DNA from 3 places in the Frankia sp. Hr75.2 genome. Region 1 is predicted to be linked to each of the others. Evidence: riboswitches for the same ligand, from Rfam matches in the RefSeq annotation. Region 1 holds a riboswitch; each other region holds the start of a gene.

Region 1 (7,794 bases):
CCCACGGCTGGACGGTGTCGGCGACCGGCCGCTGGTTCCGCGGGGTCCGGTACGGGGTCCGCCAGGACACCGGGCGGGTCGACCTGGACGAGGTCCGCGACCTCGCCCTCGAGAACCGGCCGAAGGTGATCTTCTGTGGCGGGACGGCGATCCCCCGCACCATCGACTTTCCCGGGTTCGCGGCGATCGCCCGCGAGATCGACGCCGTGCTCGTCGCGGACATCTCCCACATCGCCGGGCTGATCGCCGGCGGCGCCCACCCATCGCCGGTCGGGCACGCTCCGGTCATCACGACGACCACGCACAAGACGCTGCGCGGCCCGCGCGGCGCCATGATCATGTCGGACGCCGCGCACGCGACGGCACTCGACAAGGCCGTTTTCCCGGGCCTTCAGGGCGGCCCGCACAACCACACCACCGCCGCCGTCGCGGTCGCCCTGCGGGAGGCCGCGACACCAGATTTCCGGGAGTACGCGCACCGGGTCGTCGCGAATGCGAAGGCGCTCGCCGAGGCGCTTTCCGGACGCGGTTTCGATCTCATCACCGGCGGCACCGACAACCATCTCATCCTCATTGACCTGACGAGTCGCGGAGTCGCCGGGAAGCCGGCGGCGAAGGCACTCGACCGGGCCGGGATCGAGCTGAACTACAACACGGTGCCGTTCGACCCGCGCAAGCCGTTCGACCCGTCCGGGGTGCGCCTGGGAACCGCCGCGATCACGACCCGCGGGCTGTGTCCGGAGCAGATGCCCACCCTCGCCGCCTGGATCGACGAGGCCGTCAAGGCCGCCGGCGACGCGGACGAGGCGACCATCGAGCGGATCGCGGGCGAGGTCAGGGACCTGATGTCGGCCTACCCGATGCCCGGCTGGGTCTGACCGACCCAGCGGGGAACCTCCAGCCGGCCGGCCCAACGGCACCGCCGACTCCCCCTCACCCTCGGCCCGGGCGCGCACGAAGGCGCCCGGGCCGAGGCATGCCCGGCCCAGCTCCCCCGCAGCCCCGGTCGCCGTCCGCGCCGGGTGTGGCGACGTCCGGGCGGATGCCCGCGCCGCAGCGTCGCCGGTTACTGCCCGGAGTGTCTCGATCTCGATTCTGTGTACGCATCGTGACCAGGATGCGCCGTCGGTACAAGAAAATTAGTACTTGCGATTACCCTTAGTAGTTCGTTACGGTGTCCTGGCTCGCAGCAAGCGACGGGCCGTACGCCGAGTTCTGCCCTAGGCCCGTCGTCCCCTCCTAGCGATCAGCAGGGCAGAAGCGGGGGAACCACGTTCCTCCGGACGGCCACCCGCGCACGGGCGGCCGTCCTCGGGGTGAAGTCGACCGCGCCGCAGATGCGGTAAAGGCCGACCGGGCTTCCCGGCCCGAACCCGACAGCTAACCTCGCAGGCGTACGGGAAGGATCGTCGTGTACGCACGCATGTCTGGATCACCCAGGCGGGCCTTTCACCCGTCCCTCGGGCAGCCGCCGCGGCCGCACAGTGCCCGCATCCCGGGGTTGACGCAGGAAATCTAGACCCACCAGGTCCGGAATACTTTTACGCCGACAGAACGCCGGCGCACTGAGCCATGCTTCCCTCGCCGGGCGAATCGTTGCCGTAACTTTTTGATCCGTGTACGGATCAATTTCCCATCCGGACATTCAGAAGCTCTGTTCTTCATAGCAGAAACGAGATTCTTAGATGTCGCATGGAAAGCACCGCAGGTCCAGCCGTCCGAACACCTCCGGACGGGGACCCGGGCGAGGCCGCGCCGCCGTGGTCACCGCGGCGAGCGTCATCGGCGCGTCGGCGGGCCTGATGTTCACCGCGGGCCCGGCGAGCGCGGCCACCGCCTCCGACGTCACCATCGCGCAGGCGGCGCAGAACGCGGGCCTGCCGTCCTGCCGCGGGATTCCGCTGAGCACCTGGGTCGCGGTGGCGCTGGCCGAGTCGGGCGGCAACACAACGGCCCACGCGACGGTCGGTGAGGACTCCCGCGGCCTCTGGCAGATCAACATGCGCGCGCACTCGAGCTGGGTCGGTAGCCGCAACCTCTACGACCCGAACGTCAACGCCTGGGCCGCACGGCAGGTATGCGCCAGCCAGGGCATCGGTGCCTGGAGCGCCTACAAGAACGGCATGCACGTGAAGTACCTGGCCCGCGGCGCCGCGGCGGCGGCCGCGGTGGGCAGCGGCACCGGCGCCCGGACGATCTCGGCCGTCACGCCGGCCGCACCGGCCGCACCGGCCGCGACGGCACCGGCGCCCGCCAGCTCGGGCTACATGCGGCTCGGGGTCGAGGGCGTCCGCTGGGACGTGGCGCTGGTGCAGAAGCAGCTCGCCGCCATCGGCTACCCGATCACCATCGACGGCCGGTTCGGTCCGCAGACCAACCACATGGTCGTCGACTTCCAGAAGAAGAACGGCCTCGTCCCGGACGGCGTCGTGGGCCCGCTCACCCACGACAGGCTGTTCGCCTGATCCAGGGGCGGCGCGCGGCCGTCGAGCCGTCCACGTCGCGGCCCGGGCACGCCGGTGCCGGGCCGCGACGGGGCGGCGACCGGACGGCGTGGCCAAGCCCGTGGCCGGGCGGGGGTGGCGCGCCCGACACGGCCGACCTGCCGCTTCAGTGGACCGCCGGGCCGGATCCGGGCAGGCTCGGAGTTCTGGCCCGCCAGGCAGGACGCGACCAGGGCCGCCCGTCCACGAGGCAGGAGCGATTTTTGTGCTGACCAGGATCGACCATGTCGGAATCGCCGTGGCCTCGCTGGAGGAGGCCATCCCTCGTTACGAGGCGGCGTTCGGCCTGAAGGTCGCGCATCAGGAGACGAACGAGGCGCAGGGCGTGCGCGAGGCGATGCTGCTGGTGCACCACGGCGACACGGGCGGCTCCTACGTCCAGCTACTCGAGCCGGTGCGCCCGGACACCCCGGTCGGGAAGTTCCTGGCGAAGAAGGGCCCCGGCATCCACCACATCGCCTACGGCGTGGCGGACATCGACGCGGCGCTGGCGGCGCTCACCGTCACCGGGTTCGACCTGGTCAACAAGACGCCGGTGCACGGGACATCCGGAAGCCGGATCGCGTTCATGCACCCGAAGGGCCTCGGCGGGGTGCTCACCGAGCTGGTCGAGGCGGCCGAGGGCCACTGACCTCCGGCGTGACCAGCGCGGCCGGGCCCGGGGGCTGACCCGGGCCCGGCCGCGGCGGCGGTCCCACCCGCCGGCGGTCCCACCGGCACTGCGTCGCTGGTCAGCGGCGGCTCTCGGCGGCGGTCCACTTGCTGGTCGGGATCGGGTCGAGCGGCACGACCGACGTGCCGTCCCAGCGGAACCGCACGCTCGCCGCGCCCGCGCTCGGGCAGCACATCGGGTCCGCCGGGCGGTACAGGTCGTACTGCAGCGCCACCACCTCGCTGGTCGACCACACCCACCGCACGCCCGCGCTCGCGACGGCGTCCGTCCCGACGAACCGGCCGCGGTGGAAGAAGAAGGCCTGCTGCGGATGGCCGTCCACCGAGGTGGACAGCCGCCCGACGATCACGCTGAGATCGTGGGTGGGCTCGTAGCCGTCCGTGGTGATCGGTGTGTAACCACGGCCGCGGACAAGGCCCGACGCCTCCGCCAGGCTCAACGAACCGGCCACGACGGCCGAGCTGCCAGGGCCTGACGGGCTGGCCACGGCACCCGAGCTGGCCGCAGCACCCGGGCTGCGCGCGGCGCCCGGTGTGGCGGCCGGGGGTGACTGCACCGCGGTCGGCGCGGCGGACACCGCAGACGCCGCCCCGCTCAAGATGACCGCGGCGGCCAGTACGGAGATGAACACGACTCGACGCATGGCGACCGCCCCCTTGGGCCTCGTATCTGCCGACCGGCCGACCGTAGGCGCACTTCGGGCTCGCCGCCCGCTCAGGGAGTGGAATGCGCGGTTTCGGAGCAGGTCACCCGGGGGGTACGGGAGTGGGCGATCAGGTACGGGCGAGGAGCATCAGGATCATTCCACCCGACATGATCAGTCGGGATCCGCGCGGGACGACCGGTTCCGGAAAGATCCGGATCAGCCGGGCGGCCAGCTCACGGACGCGCGGGCGCGCCGGCGGCGGCGCGGCGAACCGGCGCGCCGACGGGCCGGCCAGCGCCGCCAGGCACGCCCCGCCGAAGATGACGACACACCAGGCGCCGATCGCCCCGTCGGTGCGCAGCGGCCAGCCGGCGACGCAGGCCGCCCCGGACATGCACGCCATCGCCGCCGCCTCCACGACGAGCAGCGCACAGCAGGACCACATGCCCGGCGCACTGCACCGGGGATGGGTGACGAGCCCGACGAGCAGCGCCGCCGTCAACGCCAGGTACAGCGCGAGGAACGGCCAGGAGCCGACGAGCCGGGCGGGGCCGGTGAACATGACCGCCATCCCGGCCGCGACCAGCACGTGCCCGCCCTCGATCCAGCCGTCCGCGGCGGACGCGTGCGTACGCGGCCCGTCCGCCGCCACCGGGCGGCGGAGCAGGGCGCGCATCCGCCACAAGTGGATCATTGCGACGATGATTGAGGCCACGCCGGCGGCTACGGCCAGCGGACCGGCCAGCGGAACCAGGTCCGCGGCCACCGGGTGGCGGTGGGTCACCCCCCAGCGGCGAGCTCGGCGGCCACCAGCGAGCTGATGCGACCCGCCCGAGCCTCGTCGACGATGACTTCCAGCTGTTCGATGCTCATCTGGATCCGCTGGCCGAAGTCGTCGGTGAGGACGACCCGGCGGTCGGCCGCGGCGTGGTGGTCGATGTAGAGCTCCGGGCAGCCGCAGCTGCACTTCCCACAGAACGTGATGACGCGATTCAGGGCGTCCGACCCGCTCATGGCACCTCGCACGACGACGATAAGATCATCTGAGTGTAAGCGGTCGGGCCCGCAGAGCCGACCGAATCCGCCCACCGTGGCGCCGGCGGGTGGCCGGCGGCAGGCGTGGCGGCGGGCTCAGCCGTGGCCGGCGGGCTCAGCCGTGGCGGGCGGGCTCAGCCGTGGCGGGCGGGCTCAGCCGTGGCGGGCGGCGTCCGCCCAGGCCAGGACGGCGAGCACCCGGCGGTTCTCGGTTGGCTCCGGCCGCAGCCCCAGCTTGGTGAAGATGCTCGCGATGTGGGATTCGACAGTCTTCGGGCTCAGGTGCACCCGCTGAGCGATCCCGCTGTTCGACAGGCCCTGGGCCATCAGCTCGAGGATGCGGCGCTCGCGCTCCGACAGCCCGCTCAGTCGCTGCGACTGCGGGTAGCCTGCGAGCAGCCGCGCGGCGATGTGCGAGTCGATGACCGGCTGCCCCTCGCGGAGCCGCTCGAGGGCGTCCTTCAACGCCTGCCGGTTGGTGATGTTGTCCTTGCGCATGTACCCGATGCCGGCGGCGCCACCGGCGAACAGGTCCGCGGCGAACGGGTCGTCGTCGTGCGCGGTGACCACCAGGACGCCCATCCCCGGGTGCGCCTGCCGCAGCGCGCGGGCCGTCAGCAGCCCCTCGTTGGTCCTGGTCGGGGGCATCCGCATGTCCACGATCGCGACGTCGGGCGGGGCGTCCCGCACGACGGCGAGCAGCTCCGTCCCGGTCGGCACGGAGGCGGTGACCTCCACCCCGATGGTCGCGAGCAGAACGCTGAGCGCCTCCCGGATGAGCCCACTGTCCTCGGCGATCGCAACACGCACACCGGATCTTCTCACGTCCCCCGGACGGCCCGGTCACGCACCGGGATAACCCGGGGCCGTTCCGGGGGACATCCGGTAGGAACCCCGCGTTCGCTCGGGTACACCTGACGGATGCCGGTCGGCTCCGGGCGTTCCGCGACGGCGCGGCTCGCCGCCTCGACGACGGCCACGACGCTGCTCGTGGCCGCGGCGACCGTTGCCGCCGGGTGGCCGTACTGGGAGCGCCACCGGCTGGCCGCCGTCCCGAACGTGGCGGTGGCGGTGGCGCTGGTCGTCGCCGGCATGCTGCTGCGCGGCGACCCGTCGTCACGCCGGTGTGGGGAGCTGCTGGCCCTCGGCGGCCTGTGCTGCCCGCTGACCTGGCTGATGAGCTGGGACGTCGGCCCGCTGCCGCTGATCGCCGTCCTCGGCCAGTCCGTCTACTGGGTGGCCTACGCCTGGGGGCTGCTGCTCTACCCGGGGAACACCCTGCGCGGCCGGGCCGACCGGTGGTGGGTCACATCCGCGGCGGTGATCCTGCTGGGCGGGCAGGTGCTGACGGTCGTCATCTCCCGGCCCTCCTGGAACAGCTTCACCGACGGTGTGCTGTGGCCCGCGCCGCTGCTCGTCGGCCGGGCCCGTTTCGAGGCGGCGCTGGACGTCCTGCTCGTCCTCTACGTCCTGGTGCCCGTGACGTTCGTGCTGCTGGCGGTCGCCCGGATCCGGGCGGCGCGGGGCCTGGAGCGGGTCGTCGCCGGTCCGGTGCTGCTCTCGGCGGGCTTCGTGGCGCTCGTCACCGCGGTGACCTACCCGGGCCTGATGGCCGAACCCGAGCTGGGCCGCATCGAGGACGCGGTCGCGCTGCAGGGGGCCGCGTCGATCGTCACCCCCGTCGCGCTGCTCGCCGTCGGCGCCCACCGCCGGCTGCTGCTGGCGACGACCGCCGACCGGCTCGGCCGGGAGATCGGGTCGCCGACACCGGCGTCGGTGCGGGCGGCGCTGCGGGCCCTGCTGCGCGACGCCACCCTCGAGGTCTACTACCGCCAGCCGGACACCTGCCGCCAGCCGGACACGGAGGTGCTGGTGGATCTGCACGGCCAGGTGGTGGACCTCCCCCCGGAGGACCACCGGGGGGAACGGTCGGACCGGCCGGGCCCGGAACAGCGCTGGTACGTCCCGGTGCGGTCCGCGGCCGGCGCGCCGGTCGCGGTGCTGAGCATCGATCCCGTCCTGCGCTGCCACCGGCGGCAGGTGGCGGCGGCGCTGGCCGCGGCGGCCGCGGCGCTGGAGCAGGCGCGGGCGCAGAGCGGCCTGCGCGCGCAGCTCGTCCGCCTGGGTGAGGAACGCCGGCGGGCCGCGCGCACGCAGGCCCACGAGTGGGCGCTGGTCGGGCGGGAGCTGGACGACGGCGTCCGCCGGCGCCTGGCCGAGCTCGCCGCGGCGGCGGGGGACGTCGCCCGGACGGTGTCGGAACCGGCCACCGCGCGGGCCCTGGCGGAAATCGGCGAGGGGCTGCGCGCGGCGCACGGCGAGCTCGCCGACATCGCCCGGGAGGCCCATCCCGCCGTCCTGGAGCGGGACGGCCTGCTCCCGGCGTTGGAGAGTCTCGCCGCGGGGCTGGGGCTGGGCGGCCCGAGCCTGCTGCGGGTGCCCGCCGGCCGCTTCGACACGACGGCCGAGCGGGCGATGTACGCGGCGCTCGCCGCCGCGCTGCGCGCCATCGCGGCCGCCGACGCGGTTCCACCGCCGGACACGGCCGCGGGGATGCCGGAGCCGGCCGCGGCGGGACCGGTGGTGTCAGAGCTGGCGGCGGGGCCGGGCGTGTCAGAGCTGGCGGCGGGACCAGCCGCGGCGGGGCCGACGGCGGGCAGGAGAGAGTGGGGGGCCGCCCGGGTCGAGGTGCGCGCCGAGGGCGCGATGCTCGTCGGCGAGGTCACCTGCGCGGTGCCGGTGGCCGGCGGGGTGCGCGCCGCCGCCGACCACGCCCGGGCGCTGGGCGGTTGGGTCGCCGTACGCGGTGCCGCCGGCGGCGCCACCACGACCCGGGTGACGGTCCCGTGCGGGTAGCGATCGCCGACGACAGCCCGCACTTCCGCGAGGGCCTGCGGGCGCTGCTGACCAGCCTCGGCGTGGACGTCGTCGCCGTG
Region 2 (7,794 bases), on a different contig from region 1:
ACGCGATGACCGTGCCCGAGGAGAGGTCGTGCATGGCGTCGACGAGCGCGTCGAGATCCTCCATGTCGGCGATGTCGAGGTCGTGAGCCGCCCATCGCTCGCCGTCACGGGCGATCGCTATCCCCTTGGTGGTCACTGTCTGTCCTCACGTCCCTTCCCGCCGGGTCCTCACGTGTCCTCACGTGATCTGTGCGTCCGCCGACCCGGGGTGATGCCCCATCACTTCTGTGATTCTCACCTCTGGGTGTCCTACTCATCCACCTGGGGCGGTGGTTGCCCGCTCATGAGTGCTCCCGGACACTCGGCCGGGGGCTCGGGTCAGGGCTGGGTCTACCCACTTGGCGGCCCACCGCCGCGGGCGCGGGACGGCCGCGAGGCGGCGTGCATACCGCGAACCGCGCGAACGGCGCACAGTGCGGGGTGGGCACCGGCGGCGGGTGCGGGCATGGCAGTCTGGAGGAGCGATGATGACCCCCCTTCCACGCCGCCGGTTCTCCGCCCGTACCCAGGCCGCGCTCGCCGTCGAGCGACTGGCCGCTGAGGCGTCCCGCCGCCTCGGCCGGGGCTCGGGCGAGATGATCGGCGGCAAGCTCGCCCTTCGGATCGCGCCGGACGCACTGGCCGAGGTCGGCTCCAACCGGCTCACGGCGTGCGTCTCGGCCACGAACGGCAAGACGACCACCACCCGGCTGCTGGCCCGCGCGCTGGGGACGCTCGGCCCGGTCAAGTCGAACAGCGGGGGCGCGAACATGGCGCCCGGCGTGCTGGCGGCGCTGTCCAAGCCGCCCTACGACGCGGCCGCCGCCCTCGAGGTCGACGAGATCTGGCTCCCCAAGGTGGCGCGGGCGATCGAGCCGCGGGTGGTGCTGCTGCTCAACATCTCGCGCGACCAGCTCGACCGGTCCAACGAGACGCGACGCATCGCGGCGCTCTGGCGCGAGCTGGGCGCTGACCTGCGCGACACCGTCGTCGTGGCGAACGTGGACGACCCTCTTGTGGCCTGGTCCGCGATGACCTGGTCCCGCCAGATCTGGGTGTCGGCGGGGCAGAACTGGACCGCCGACGCGATGGTGTGCCCGCAGTGCGCCCGGCTGCTGCACCGCAACGCCACCGGCTGGTGGTGCGAGTGCGGCCTGGCCCGACCGGAGCCGATCGTCTCCGTCGCCGGGCTGGGCGAGCTGATGTGGTTCGGGCGGCGCATTCCGGCGCACATCGACCTGCCGGGGCGGGTGAACCTCGCGAACGCGGCGATGGCCGCGGCCGCGGCGCGCGAGTTCGGCGTCGACGTCGAGGACGCGCTCGCCGCGATGCGTGGCATCGGTGACGTGCAGGGCCGCTACCAGGAGGTGCCGCTGGGCCCCGACGGGAAGCTGGCCCGCCTCCTGCTCGCGAAGAACCCGGCCGGCTGGGTGGAGATGATGGAGCTGCTCAACTCCGCCCCGCCACGTCCGGTGCTGATCGACTTCAACTCGCAGACGGCGGACGGGCGCGACCCGTCCTGGATCTGGGACGTCCCGTTCGAGCGGCTCGCCGGCCGCCAGGTGCTCGTCACCGGAGGCCGCAAGGAGGACATGAGCGTGCGGCTCGCCTACGCCGAGGTGCCCCACACCGTGCACGCCGACGCCGAGGACGCCGCGACCGCGGCGAACGACAAGGCGCTGGACGTCGTCGCGAACTACACCGCCTTCCGTGATCTGCTCGTGCGGACGACCCGGTGAGCCGCGAGTCGGCGACCCGGATCGCCCTGATCTACCCGGAGCTGCTCGGCACGTACGGCGACGGCGGCAACGCGATCGTGCTCGCCCAGCGGCTGCGCTGGCGGGGGCTGCGGGCGGAGATCGTCGAGGTGCCGGCCGGCGAGGTGGTCCCGGCCGACTGCGACATCTACCTGCTCGGCGGCGGCGAGGACGAGCCGCAGGTGCTGGCCGCGGACGGCATGCGCCGCAACCGTTCCCTGACCCGCGCGGTGTCGGGCGGCGCGGCGGTGCTCGCGGTCTGCGCCGGCTACCAGGTGATCGGGGCGAGCTTCCCGGCCGGCAACGGCCGGGTCCACGAGGGCGTCCACCTGGTGGACATGGAGACCCGCCGCTCGTTCGACCCGCCGGACGTCCCGCCGCCACCGCGCGCCGTGGGCGACATCGTGGTGGAGCCCGACCAGCGGCTCGGCCTGCCGACGCTGTACGGGTACGAGAACCACGGCGGGCGCACCCGCCCGCTTCCCGGGTCCCGGGGCATCCCGCTCGGCACGGTGCGCCTCGGCGTCGGCGACGGCACCCCCGCGCGCACAGACGGCATCGTGGACGGGAAGGTCATCGGCACCTACCTGCACGGGCCGGTGCTGGCCCAGAACCCGGCCCTGGCCGATCTGCTGCTGACCTGGGTGCACGGCCGGCTGGCGCCGCTGGATGCGCCGGTCGAGGCGGACATGCTGCGCCGGGCGCGGGCGCGGGCGCTCGCCGGCGGTTGAGTGGGCGCCCGCGGACGGCTGGTAAGTGCCACCCGACGTCGTCCCGCCCGGGTCCGCGTTGACGCGCTGGGCTGAATCCGGCGATTTCCGGGGGCCGGGTGTGGTTCGGTTGGATCGTGGCGTCGAATCCCCTTGCCGGCTGGTGGGGCAAGAACAAGAGAAACGTGATCATCGCCGGGGTGGCACTTGTGGCCATCTGGTGGCTCGTCGCGGCCAATGGCCGTCCCAAGGTCGAACGGGTCACAATCCCGGATGGCTATCCGTCAGCCGACCGGGAACTGCTCGTTCAGGCACCCTCCAAACCGAATGACCCGTTGCCCCTGGTAATCATCCTGCACGATGACAATACGGATGCGAGTTCACTGGAACATGACAGTGACGCGTCGTCGCTGGCGAACCGCCGTGACTTCGCGCTCGCCTTCCCGGAGGCGGTCGCCGGTACCTGGCGACTCGACGACCCGAATGGAGCGGACCAGCAGTACCTGCGCGACGTCGTCCGCTACATGGACGAGGAACGCACCGACATCGACCTGAACCGGATATACGTCTGGGGTATCGGGGAGGGTGCGCGGCTCGCCCTGCTCGCCGCCTGCTCGCCCGGCCCCCCCGTCTACGCGGCGGTGGGCGTCGTGGGACAGTTCGAAGCGGAGCCCGGCCCCACCTGCGACAACGTCACCCAGCACGGGCGGGTTGCCGAGACGGACTGGGACAAAAAGGTCAGCAGCACGTTGTGGGACTTCTCCCGCGACCTTCGCCGGAAGGTCTGACCCAGCTTGGTTCGGTGCGCTGACCAGACAGTTCGCGCTAGTAGCAAAGAACTAGTCATTTAGCAGATTGGCCGGCCGCCGGCCCCGCCGGGGACGGCTTGCTGGCCATTTCGGGGCTTGCGCCTGCCGCGGGGTGGGGCGGCCGGGGCTCGAGCGGTCCGTCGACGTCGCCGGGAGGGGGGGTAACGGCCCCGACGGACCAGTGGGCGGCCGGAAGGCTTGAGGGGGTCCGCTGGCCGCCGGCCCGATGGGGGGGGGATCGGACAGACGGCCAGCGGAGTCCGGGGCCTTCCGGCCGGACGGACGTCAGATGGGGGGGGATCTGACGTCCGTCCCACCGGAAGGATCTCGGATCGGTGGGGTGCGGTTGACTTTCGCGTGGGCTGGTGCTGGTGCTGGGTTGGTTCGAATGGGGGTGTTGCTGCCTGATAGTGGCAGTCTGGCCGGCTAAAGCTACATCTACGCTACTTATGACGAAGTAGAATGATGCCGCAACGGCCTACCGTTCATGGCTGCCGGCCAGCTCATCGATGGCGCCACGTGGCGGAAGCATCGCGGAAGGTGTCGAAATCTGCCCGCGGCAGAGCTACTCCGGACATTCCGCAGCACAGACGTTCTGAGCAGACGTGACACCGGCGGTCCGGTACAGGGGACCTGGTGAACTCCGGAAGACCCGCCGGGCCGAGGTTGATCCCGACAACCCCGACCCGGCGGCGGAGCCGCGCGCGACCGGAGGGGGAGATCGCGCTGCGGCTCGTTCCGGGGGACGGGGCGTCTGCGTTCGGGCAGCCCCGTCCGAGCGGTGCGTGGGCGTGGAACGATCGAGGTCGAGAACAGACGGCCTTCTGGCTGGGCCGTGGGCCCGCCGTTCTCAGGCGACGCGGCCGACCGAGTACGAGGTCGTGTAGATCGTCTGAAGCTTGACGACGTCACCAGTGCGGGGCGCGACCCACATCTTGCCGTCGCCGGCGTAGATGCCGACATGGTAGATGTTGCCGGGGCTCCCGAAGAAGATCAGGTCGCCGGGCGCCTTGTTGTACTGGGAGATCCGCGTGGTGGCGGCGTACTGCGCGTCGGTGGTGCGCGGCAGGTTCTTGCCGAGCTGCCGGTACACGTACTGCACCAGGCCGGAGCAGTCGAAGGAGCTGGGGCCCTCGGCGCCGTAGACGTACGGCTTGCCGGCGTGCAGCGAGGCCAGGTAGACGGCCTTCTCGCCGATGGAGCTCGCCGGCAGGTTGACGCTGACGACCGGGGTGTTGACGTTCACGCCCGTACGGTCCGCGCTGCGGGAGGCCTGTGCGGGCGGCGGAGCCGGGCGGACGCGCAGCGTGGCGTCGTTCTCCGAGTGCGCCGACTGGAGGGCGTCGGTGCCGTCGAAGATCGCCGTGACGTTCGTGGTGGTGAGCACCTTCGCGGTGTACGACGCGAAGCCGCGGTCGTCCGTCGTCAGGTGCAGGAAGGTCGCCCACCCGGTCGGCAGCTTGACCTGGACCTTGATGAGCTGGTCCGGGATCGGGGCCTGGGTCTCCTCGTTGTAGAGCGAGAAGCCGATGTTGACGGGCTCGTCCGCGTTGACCGTGACCTCGGGGTTCGTCACGCGCAGGCCGACGTCGATCTTCGACGAGAGAGTCGGCGCGGAGATGTCCGTGGTGGCGTCGAGAACGGTGCCCGAACCGCCGCCGGTAGCGGTGGCGGCCTGGATGGCTCCGTCGACCGCCAGCCGGGACCCGATCTGGGTCGCGAGCGTCATCGGGGCGGTGTTCGTGCCGTCGTCCAGCGCGACGTCCGAGTTGACATCCTGGGCGCACCCGGCGAGCGCCACCCCGGAGACCGCGACGGTTCCGGTGGTGATGGCCGCGACGGTACGGGCCCTGGCTCTGGCTCGGCTGGACGCCGTGGGGGCGGACGGTGCACGGTGGCGACCGCGCCCTTCCTGCCGGCGTCTCTCAGCATCAAGCTGCACACTTTGCGCAGACAACGTTGCGTTCCTTCCCGTACGCCTGCGAGGTGAGCTGTCGGGTTCGGGCTGGGCTGCCCGGTCCATAGCGCGACCTTCACGCGATGGACTTCACCCCTAGGCCAGCGCCGTGTCGTGGCGCCAGCCGGTGGAGGTGGGTCCCCCGCTCCTGCCCGTGGTGACGACTCGGAGGGGACACCAGGACCGCGGGCAGGATTCGGCGTTCGGTCCGGTGTTGTCGTGACGTCGGAAGCGAGACTAGTCCACACGGATGGTGTGGGTAAACACTAGTCCTCCTCAACTACGTCGAGTGTGCAAAGAAGTGCCCCTTGCTGCGCCGCATCTGCCCAGGTCAGGAGGGGTGCTGAGCCTTCGGTCACGTTTTTGGACGCCCACACGAGGATCACGTCCCAACACGTTAGGTGACCAGAACTTCCTGGCTTGCGCGGGGGTTTCCCGTACCGGCCGACCGGGCTGGGACTACCCGCGGAGCCCCTCACGGGCCCGGTTCGCTCCGTCCCCGGCCCGTCTCTTCCCGCCTCGATCCGGCGGCCGCGGACGACCGCGCGGCCCGATCCCCAGGACCCCTTCGCGGTGCTCCTGGGACGTGAACGGATCGACGCGCCGCCCGCGGGCAGGCACCCCCCGGAAGCTCCACCGGGCCTCGCTGCCACCGCGCACCGACCTGGCACCGGGCCCCGAGTTCCGCGGGCCTGGCCGGCCAGGCCCGCGGAAGTTGGTCAACTACCGGATCGGGCCAGTCGTCGTGAGCGTCCCGCTCGCCCTTTGGTATCCCGCTCGCCCTTTGGGGGCCGAACCCGGTCTGATCGCGCCCCGAAAGGGCGAGGCGGACACCAAACGGCGAGGTGGACGGCCCATGGGCGGACACGCGAGCCACCCGCCACCAGGCCGGGCCAGGGGCCAGGGGTCAGGGGTCAGGGGCTGATCAGGGGCTGAGAGGAGGACCAGGGGCTGAGAGGAGGAGGAGGAGGAGCGTTCGACGCCCGGCGGGGACCGCCGCTCAGCGAGCCCGGCCGTTGCGCCGGGTCAGGAAGCCGGAGCTGTTGAGGACCTGGAGCTCGATCTCGAGCTGCTTCACCTCGGGCGGCAGCGAGCGGTGGCTGCCGTGCAGGGCCTCGACGGCCGCGCGGGCGTGCTCGGCCAGGTCGTCCAGGGCCTGCTGGCGCTGGCGCATCCGCGCCCGTTCCTCCTGGATGGTCCGGACCGTGTCCTCCTGCCACTGCCGTGTCCGGATGAGGTGCTCACCGGCGTCCGCGGCCTGGCGCTCGGCATCCTCGAGCCGGCTCAGCAGGGCGTCCAGGGCCTCGAGCCGGCTCGCCAGCTCGGCCATCAGGTCCTCGCGGTCGGGCAGTACGGAGATCTCGTGGTGCTGCGGGCGTGGGTGTGTCATGCCCGGCTCCGGCGGCTGGCAGCGGCACCGGGCCGGCCCGTGGGCGTCGCGGCGCGGTCCGGCAATGCGTGGGATGTGCGCCACCACGCCACTCGCGACCGTCGCCGAAGTTCCGACACGGTTGGTTACGTTAGTCGACGCATCGGGTTTCCGGCATGCGGTCGGCCGGATCCGGCCGTCGGCCAACAGACGGCGACGGAGACGGGTGTCGCGTATCGGGTGTCGACCAACGGATACCCCTGTCTGTGCGGGATCAACCCGACTTGCCGCGCGGGCAGACGACGTTCGGACTCGATACCCACAACACCCCGTACTGCCACGGGATGCGGCCAGAGGCGTCGGAAGCGGATTCGGCCGCTCCCGGCCGCGGGTCTCGCCGACGATGATGGTTACTGTGAGTAATATCTCTGGCTTCGGTGTCGGCTAGGTCGCGGGCTCCGGCACCCCGGCCGGGCGCGGCATACGCGGTATACGGAGCGCGGTTTCCGTTGATCGGATGGAACGGGCTGTCGGGCACTGCGGCCACCATCGGTGAGATCGTCGGACAATCGAATCGGGCGGCGCGAATCTGGCGCCTTCCCGATCTCCAGCCGGAACGGCTACGCGCAGCGCTGATCGGATCGATGCCTATCCGATCGGCTGATGGCCGCTTGGCGGGTCCTCCCTGCTGGGCTGATTCGGCGTGATCTCCCACCCGTTCCTGGTGAGCCGTACCGCCGCGCCGGGAGACCGATCCGACGACCTGCGTCGGACGGCCAGAGACCAGAGCTGTGCGGCGTCGCAATGACCGGTCGCCGGCGCGGTTCCGCGGTCGTGAGCGGGTCGACGCGAAGTCAGGAAGCGGCCGCGGAGTCATACGGAGGGCGAGGTCCGTTCAGCAATCCTGGTGGTGCACTCGATGTTGTTCCAGGCCCGGTGGGGGCGTCGAACGGCCGGTCCCCTCCGGTGATCGGATCGACGTCCACCGGGCATTTCCGCGGCTGCGGGATATGACCTTCGGTCGGGCCGCTGCTTCCTCGGCCGGGTATGGGCCGAATGGCCTCCGGGCTCGCGGGCCTGAAGGCCTTCGCCTGCGAGCGGTCGAGCCGGCGCGGTGCCTACCTCCGGTCTGACGGTGACGCAAGGTCATGGCCGCGGAGGGCTCGGCCGTCGCCTGGAGCTCGGCGCGCCCACCAAAAAACGATCTTCAGTG
Region 3 (7,794 bases), on a different contig from region 1:
TGCAGCCGAAGGCGGTGACCGGGGCAAGCAGGACCGCTCGCGTAGGCGCGGGATGAGATGGACGCGGTGCTTGTCGGGTGCCGTACGAGGGGGAGTTGTGGAACAACTCGGCGACCTGGAAGCCGAAATCATGGACCGGGTGTGGTCCGCACGCGGGCCGGTGGCTGTCCGTGATGTCCGGGCACTACTCGCGCCAACACGCCCGTTGGCCTACACGACCGTGATGACCGTCATGGACCGGCTGTTCCACAAAGGGTGGCTGACCCGGGAACGAGCCGGACGTTCCTACCGCTACCAGCCCGCATTGGGCCGCAGCGCCTACACCGCCCAGCTGATGAGATCCGTGCTTTCCGGGGCGGACGACCGAGGCCTGACGCTGCTCCACTTCGTGCACGCCATGGATGCTGCGGAGTACGAGACGTTGCGCGAAGCGGTGCAGTGGCACTCCTCCAGCCGTGGTCGCGACGATGAGGAACCCACTGCATCATGATCTTTGGTGTTCTCGCGGTGTACGCGGCCCTCGTCGCCTACGGTCTGCCCTACGCCCTCCGCGCTGCTTCCTGGACGTCCCGTGCGCCGCGGCTCGCCGTCGCCATGTGGCTGGCCGCGATGATCTCCGTGGTCTCCGTGGCGGTACTGGCCGCAACGCTCCTGTTCATACCGCTGCACGCGATCGGGGACACGCTGGTTCTGCTTGTCCAGTGGTGCGGTTGGACCAACCACAACCTGACGATCTCCATCCACTGGACGACTCCACGAGTTGCCGGCGTCGTCCTGAGCACCGCTGCGGCGCTCCGCCTCCTTCATGTCGCCGTCGCCGTCACCATCACCGGCCGTCGATCGCGCGTCCGTCATCGGCATGACGTCCGATTGCTCGGGCGCTTTCATCCCACACTTCGGATCTACATACTGGATCATGCTGATCGCAGTGCGTTCTGCCTACCGGGCCGGAGCGGGGGCGTCGTCGTCACCGAAGGCGCGCTGCAAGCGTTGCATCCCACCGAACTCGACGCCGTCATCGCGCATGAACGCGCCCATCTCGCAGGCAGACACCACCTCATCCTCACGACGGCAGCCGTGCTGGCCGGAGCCTTCCCAGCCGTGCCGCTCTTCGGGACAGGACAGGAGGAGCTACGCCGACTCGTCGAACTCACCGCTGACGACAGCGCGGCCCGGCGCAGCGCTCCCCACGTCGTCGCCGAAGCAGTGCTACGGCTCGCGGCTCCCCCAGCATCCGTGCTGGGCATGGCGAACACCGGCGTACGGCAACGGGTACTGCGTCTCTTGACCGCGGAGCCGCCCCTGTCCCGTCCCGCCGTCGTGGCTCGCAGCCTCATCGTCGCCGTGCTGCTCCTCCTGCCACTCGTTATGACCACGGTTCCCGCCCTCAATGAGCTCGGATATCACTGCGTCTGATCGTCTCGCTGCGACCGCCTGCAGCACCATGGCCTTCACAGCGGCGTGGGAGTCAGACCAGACCGGCTGGCCTACTAGGGGATCGGTTGCAACGACCACCGGCACCTCGCCGCCGAAAGCCGCCCGGGCCACGATGGCCAGTGGAACCGGCTCAGGTCACCCGACCGACCGAGTAGGAGTCCGCCCAGATGGTCTGGAGCTTCACCACGTCACCGGTCTTCGGCGCGACCCACATCTTCCCGCCACCGGCGTAGATCCCCATGTGGTAGATCGCGCCGGGCTGGCCGAAGAAGATGAGATCGCCTGGCTGTTCGGAGCCCTGAGCGATCCTGGTTGTCGCCGCGTACTGCTGGTCGGTGGTCCGGGGAAGTGTCTTGCCGAGCTGCTTGTAGATGTACTGCACCAGGCCGGAGCAGTCGAAGCTGTACGGCCCGGTCGCCCCGTAGACGTAGGGCTTACCGGCTTGCCGCGACGCCAGGTATACGGCTTTCTCCCCGAGCGTGTTGGCCGGGATGCTGACGTCGACCGCCGGAGTCTCGACGTTCACGGCATTGCTGGTGCCCTGCACAGATACCGGCGGCGGGGCCGGGCGTACGCGCAGCGTCGCCTCGTTCTCCGAGCGGGCGGACTGGAGGGCGTCCGTTCCATCGAAGATCACCGTGACGTTCGTGGTGATGAGGACGCGGGCCGTGTAGGAGGCGAAGCCACGCTCGTCGGTGGTCAGGTGCAGGAAGGTCGCCCAGCCGGTGGGTAGCTTGACCTGTACCTTGATGAGCTGGTCCGCCAGCGGGGCGTGGGTCTCCTCGTTGAACAGCGAGAAGCCGACATTGACAGGCTCGTCCGCGTTGACAGTCACGTCGGGGTTCGTCACGCGCAGACCCACGTCGATCTTGGACGACAGAGTCGGTGCAGAGATGTCCGTCGTGGCATCAAGGACGGTGCGCGACGCGCCCTCTCCCGCGGCACCCTGGACGGGGCCGTCGACTGCCACCCGGGACCCGATCTGGGTCGCGAGCGTCAGTGACGTGGTGTTCGTGCTGTCGTCCAACGCGCCGTCCGAGCTGGGCTCCGGCGCACATCCAGCGAGAGCCATACCGGAGACCACGACAGTGCCAGTGGTCACCGCTGCGACAGCGCGGGCCCGCGCTCTGGCCCGGCTCGACGCTGTGGGGACGGACGGAGCCCGGTGGCGACCGCGTCCCTCCTGTCGGCGTCTTTCTGCATCAAGCTGCGTACTCTGCGCAGACACCATGGTGATCCTTCCCCTACGCCTGCGAGATGAGCTGTCGGGTTCGGGCTGGGAGCCCGGCCGAACGCCCCGTGCGTATTCGGCTTCACCCCAAGGGCATCGAAGGAGGCGACGCCCGGAGGAACGTGGTTCCCCCGCTCCTGCCCCAGATGCAAGTCGGAGGGGTCACCGGACCAGGGGCAGGATTCGGCGTACGGTCCGATGCTGCAGCAGATGCACACACTACCAACTACAGAGCATAGTAGGTAGCAATCGGAAGATCTCAGAAGATCTTCGACGGACATCCACGCCGCTCCAGCAAGATCTAGGTTCGCCGAGCGGAGTAGACGCGCCTTTGGAGTGCCTTCGATCACCAGATCGCGGTCAGACCGCCACCCAAGCAAGCCTCCCCGGGCCCGCGCAGCGAGGATCAGGACAGCAATTCGGCGCACTGCGTCCGGACACCACCCACCCTTCGCGAGGCTCGGCACCTACTACGAGACATAGTTGCCCGGGGTGAGGGGATCTCTCGGTGCTGACCTCTCCACCACCGAAAGACATTGATCATCGAGACTGGTGGCTGTCGGAAGGATTGACGGGACGTCTGTCGGGGCCGCCAAAGCCGCTGCGGCCCGCGGTGTCCGATGAACGGTCGGGTAGTCCGGGTGGATCGTCTTGCCCCGTCGCCTTGCTCGCAGGTCCGAAACGGGCCGTTAAGGCCACCATCTCCGGCAGGACGGTCTCCGGCACCGGCCTGGTGCCATGCCACGAGGGCCGCTCGCGGCCCACACCTGGTCCATGGCCTCGACTTCGAGGTCTCCCAGCCGTTCCGCTGTTCCGGTCGTCAGCTGTCTCGTCGTCAGGTCATTCGCCGCGACCGACGTTCGCGTTCGTCGTGCCGAGTGTCGCGTCTGGGACCCGAGGTGCCCTGGGACACCGGCGCGCGGCCGGTGCCCCAGGGCCCTGCTCGGCTATCCGGTACCGAGCAGGCCCTTCATGGTCTCGACCTCTGTGGTCTGCGTGGACTCGATCGTCCTGGCCAGGGCCACGGCGTCGGGGAACTGTCCGTCCCGCTGTTCGGTGCGTGCCATCGCAATCGCACCCCCGTGGTGCCGGATCATCATCTCCAGGAACATGCGGTCGAAGTTCGGACCAGACGCCGTCTGGAGAGCGGTCAGGTCGCCCTCCGACATCATTCCCATGTCGTCGGTGCCATGACCGCCGGCGCCGGGCATGGCGGTGGGTTCGCCCCACGCCGCAAGCCAGCCGGTCATCGTCTCGATCTCCGGTGCTTGCGCGGTCCCGATCTGCTGGGCCAGCGCGAGCACCGCCGGATCGGCGGCCCGGTCGGGTGCCAGCTCCGCCATCTTCACGGCCTGCTGGTGGTGCGGGATCATCATCTGGGCGAACATCACGTCCGCGTTGTTGTGGGCGCTGTCGCTGGCCTCACTGCTGCTCCCTGCTGTGGCGGACGACGGGCCCGTCGGGGTGTCGTCGCCCCCGCACGCCGCGAGCGTGGCTGTCAGGGCCAGTGCTACGGCGGCGAGTCCAAGGTGGCGTCTTCTTCGCACGAGTCGTCCTCGGTGTCGGATTGCCAACGGATCTGAGGCCGGAGTCGTCGAGCGCGCCGACAGGCGTGCGTGACGTCCGACGCAGGTCCGCTCACAGCCGCCACACGCAGTGGACAGACAGGTCGGTCACGTACCGAGGCGGCGGCGTCTGCGGTGGGTCGCCACGCGTCCCGGTGAAGGCAGAGGCACCGAAGGGGGTGGACATGGCCGCCAGGCCGTGTTGTTCGCCGCCGTGAACCGGTTCGGGGTCGTCCCGGAACACCGCCGAACAGAGCACGCCCTGGTGGCCGTGGGGTTCGGCCCCAGGCTCGTGCGAGTGGGACCAGTGCGGGTGAACGTCACGGTCGGTTCCCTGGACACAGGGCGGCGAAACGAGCGCGTGCACCTGCGCGGCCAGGCCGGCGTGCATCGCCAGCAGCCCGAGCAGGACGGCTGACACGAGCGTGAGTCGAGCCCAGAGCGCGCCGTGTCGTGCCGGTGTCTCGCAGCGCGTCACGTCACCCTCTTCCGCGTCCGCCGCCCAGAGCCTACTACACAAGATAGTTGTTGCCGCCATGACCGTTCGCCCGCGGGGGCGCGAGGTGCCACCCAAGAAGGGGCCATCAGCCCTTTTACCTAGCCATGACTCCCCGAGGCTCGCTGGCCGAGGGCCACGACAAGGCCATGCACACGGCGGCGCTCCGAAGGAAAACTACTATGCTCCGTAGTGGTAGTTCGATTCGGGAGTTCGCCGCCAAGCTTGTAGAGGGGAGCAGAGTCCGTGCCCGCACCGACCTCCGATCGCCCGAAGCGGTTCGCGCGTCTGCAACCGTCCCGCGCCAGGTACCAGGCCGGCGGGTGCGCCGCGGCCGGACGGGCTGGTGGGTCCCCCGGTGATGTGGGTCAGCGACCCGTTCGTCGACTCCGGCAGGGGCTTCTGGGCCAAGCCGGAAGGCGCCAACCCCGGGGGCACAGAGGAACCCGGAGGGCGGCTGGACCGGGCCCGGCCCTGACGTCTTACTGCCCGGACCAGTACCGCACCCCGGACAACGTTGCCGCCTACGCCGGGCTGGGCCACGAGTTCGCCAACCGGTTCGAGCAGGTCGACATCCTGGTGTGCAGTGTCGGCACCGGCGGCCACCTCGCCGCGGTCCTAAGCCGAGGCCGGTTCTGTCAACGTTCGCGGCAGCTTCTGCCGTTTGAGCAGCAGGGCGTTCACCGCGACCAGGAAGCTGGACCCGGACATGGTCAGCGCGGCGATCTCGGGTCGTAGCGTGAGCCCGACGAGGGGTTCGAAGACGCCGGCGGCGATCGGCAGCGCGACCGCGTTGTAGCCGACGGCCCAGGCCAGGTTCTGGCGCATCTTGCGGACGGTGGCGCGGCCGATGAGCAGGGCGGCGGGCACGTCGAGCGGGTCGGAGCGCATGAGCACCACGTCCGCGGTCTCGATCGCCACATCGGTGCCGGCGCCGATCGCGATGCCGAGGTCGGCCTGTGCCAGCGCCGGAGCGTCGTTGACGCCGTCGCCGACCATCGCCACTCGTCGGCCGCCCGCCTGCAACCGGGCGACCTCGGTGGCCTTGTCGCCTGGCAGGACCTCGGCGATCACCGTGTCGATGCCGAGTTCCTTCGCGATCCGCTGCGCCGTGCCCAGGTTGTCGCCGGTGAGCATCACGACCTCGACGCCGGCGTCGTGCAGTGCGGCAACCGCCGCCGCGGCGGTCGGCCGCGGTGTGTCGGCGAACCCGACGATGCCGGCGATCCGCCCGTCGACCGCCACCAGCACGGCCGTGCGCCCGTCGGCCGCGAGGGCGTCCAGTCGGTGGGCGGCGTCGCCGAGCGCGACGCGCTCGGCCCGCATCAGCCGGCTGTTGCCGACCGCGACGCGGTGCCCGTCGACGGTGGCCACCGCGCCTTGCCCCGGGACGTTGCGGAACGCCTCGGCGTGGTGCCGGGGCATGCCGCGCGCGTCGGCACGGCGGGCGACCGCCGCCGCGAGCGGATGCTCGGATTCCCGTTCGACCGCAGCCGCCAACCGCAGCAGGTCCTCCTCGGGGAGGTCGATCGTCTCGACGTCGATGACCTCGGGCTCGCCCTTCGTCAGTGTGCCGGTCTTGTCCATGACAACCGCGGTGACGCCGGCAGCGGTCTCCAGCGCTGTCGCGTTCTTGAACAGGACGCCCCGGCCGGCACCCAGTCCGGTGCCCACCATGATCGCTGTCGGGGTGGCCAGACCGAGGGCGTCCGGGCAGGTGATGACGACGACGGTGATCGCGAACAGCACCGCCTCCTGCGTCGGTCGGTCGGTGGCGAGCAGCCACACCAGCAGGGTGGCGAGCCCGCCCATAAGGGCTGTCAGGACGAGCCAGTACGCGGCCCGGTCAGCCAGCCGCTGGCCGGGAGCCTTGCTGTTCTGCGCCTCCTGGACCAGGGAGACGATCTGCGCCAGGGCGGTGTCGACGCCGACTTTCGTCGCTCGGACCCGCAGGGTGCCGGTGGTGTTGATGGTGGCACCGATCGCCTCGGAACCCGGCGCCTTGTGGACGGGCAGGCTCTCGCCGGTGACCATCGACTCGTCAATGTCGGACTCGCCGTCAGCGACCACTCCGTCGACCGGAATCTTGCCGCCCGGCCGGACCAGCAGCAGGTCCCCGACGACCACCTGCGCGGTCGACACCTCGACAGGTTCGCCGTCCCGTAGCACCAACGCCTTCTCAGGCGCCAGCTCCAGCAACGAGCGGATCGCGTCGTTGGCGCCGCCGCGGGCACGCATCTCGAACCAGTGGCCCAGCAACACGAAGGCGGCGAGCACGGTAGCCGCCTCGTAGAAGACCTCGCCGCCGCCGGTGAGGGTGACGACCAGGGAGTACGTACAGCCGGTACCGATCGCGACGGCGACGAGGACCATCATGTCCAGGGTCCGCGCACGTAGCGCTCTGAACGCCCCGTCGAAGAAGATCCACGAAGCCCAGAAGATCACTGGCAGGCTCAGGAACAGCTGGAACACGTCGTCGCGCAGCCCAAGCGGGGCGGGAACCTCGAAGCCGAGCACGTCCCTGCCGATCGCCGACCACAGCAGGATCGGGACCGAGAAGATCACAGCCACCAGGAATCGGTGGCGCATGTCGGCGACCATCCCGGCCATCGACAGGTCGCCGTGCCCGCCGTGGCCCATTGCCTTATGCGGAGAGGCGACCGGGGTCCGGTCGTCTCCTGGTCCGTGGCCGGCGTGCCGAGCGTGTGGTTCGTGCACGGCGTGTGCCTCGTGGGCAGCAGGCGGGTGAGGGGGATGGTGCGACGGGACGTCCGGTCGGGGTCCGACCTGGCCGGACCGCGGTTCGCTCGCGGCCTCGGCATCCGAAGCCCTCGCAGGTGAGACCGGCACGGACGCTACCGGTGTGTGTGCGGGGGGCCGCCCCGGTTCGGCGAAGGGATCACAGATGTGCGCCGGAACGGACAGCCCGTCGCAGTGGTAGCCGCAGTCGCGAATCCAGCCCGCCAGCTGCGCCGTCGAGGTCTGTTCCGGGTCGAAGCGGACCAGCGCGGTCTGCGCCACCGGGTTCGCCGCCACCTCGACCACCCCTGGGCGTCGGCCCAGCA

The links. Region 1 has a riboswitch for cyclic di-AMP ahead of AC559T_RS33390 (peptidoglycan-binding protein). Riboswitches for the same ligand answer to the same signal wherever they lie in the genome.
Region 2: another riboswitch for cyclic di-AMP. It lies ahead of AC559T_RS23225 (C40 family peptidase); the one in region 1 lies ahead of AC559T_RS33390 (peptidoglycan-binding protein).
Region 3: another riboswitch for cyclic di-AMP. It lies ahead of AC559T_RS27395 (C40 family peptidase); the one in region 1 lies ahead of AC559T_RS33390 (peptidoglycan-binding protein).

Annotation. Positions count from the first base shown of each region.
Region 1 covers NZ_CASGGV010000343.1:17,527-25,320, forward strand. Annotated here, with positions in the region: gene glyA (serine hydroxymethyltransferase) at 1-878, shown strand, start outside; cyclic di-AMP (ydaO/yuaA leader) riboswitch at 1,244-1,410, shown strand; gene AC559T_RS33390 (peptidoglycan-binding protein) at 1,686-2,465, shown strand; gene mce (methylmalonyl-CoA epimerase) at 2,710-3,135, shown strand; gene AC559T_RS33400 (LppP/LprE family lipoprotein) at 3,236-3,820, opposite strand; gene AC559T_RS33405 (DUF5134 domain-containing protein) at 3,951-4,589, opposite strand; gene AC559T_RS33410 (hypothetical protein) at 4,604-4,837, opposite strand; gene AC559T_RS33415 (response regulator transcription factor) at 5,012-5,668, opposite strand; gene AC559T_RS33420 (hypothetical protein) at 5,780-7,714, shown strand; partial or broken gene AC559T_RS33425 (response regulator transcription factor) at 7,705-7,794, shown strand, end outside.
Region 2 covers NZ_CASGGV010000297.1:24,170-31,963, reverse strand. Annotated here, with positions in the region: gene AC559T_RS23245 (tRNA adenosine deaminase-associated protein) at 1-136, opposite strand, end outside; gene AC559T_RS23240 (MurT ligase domain-containing protein) at 465-1,718, shown strand; gene AC559T_RS23235 (type 1 glutamine amidotransferase) at 1,715-2,467, shown strand; gene AC559T_RS23230 (PHB depolymerase family esterase) at 2,566-3,234, shown strand; gene AC559T_RS23225 (C40 family peptidase) at 4,106-5,056, opposite strand; cyclic di-AMP (ydaO/yuaA leader) riboswitch at 5,217-5,393, opposite strand; gene AC559T_RS23220 (hypothetical protein) at 6,213-6,602, opposite strand.
Region 3 covers NZ_CASGGV010000312.1:17,804-25,597, reverse strand. Annotated here, with positions in the region: gene AC559T_RS27405 (BlaI/MecI/CopY family transcriptional regulator) at 98-490, shown strand; gene AC559T_RS27400 (M56 family metallopeptidase) at 487-1,416, shown strand; gene AC559T_RS27395 (C40 family peptidase) at 1,568-2,539, opposite strand; cyclic di-AMP (ydaO/yuaA leader) riboswitch at 2,671-2,863, opposite strand; gene AC559T_RS27390 (DUF305 domain-containing protein) at 3,616-4,215, opposite strand; gene AC559T_RS27385 (hypothetical protein) at 4,307-4,654, opposite strand; gene AC559T_RS27380 (heavy metal translocating P-type ATPase) at 5,348-7,794, opposite strand, start outside.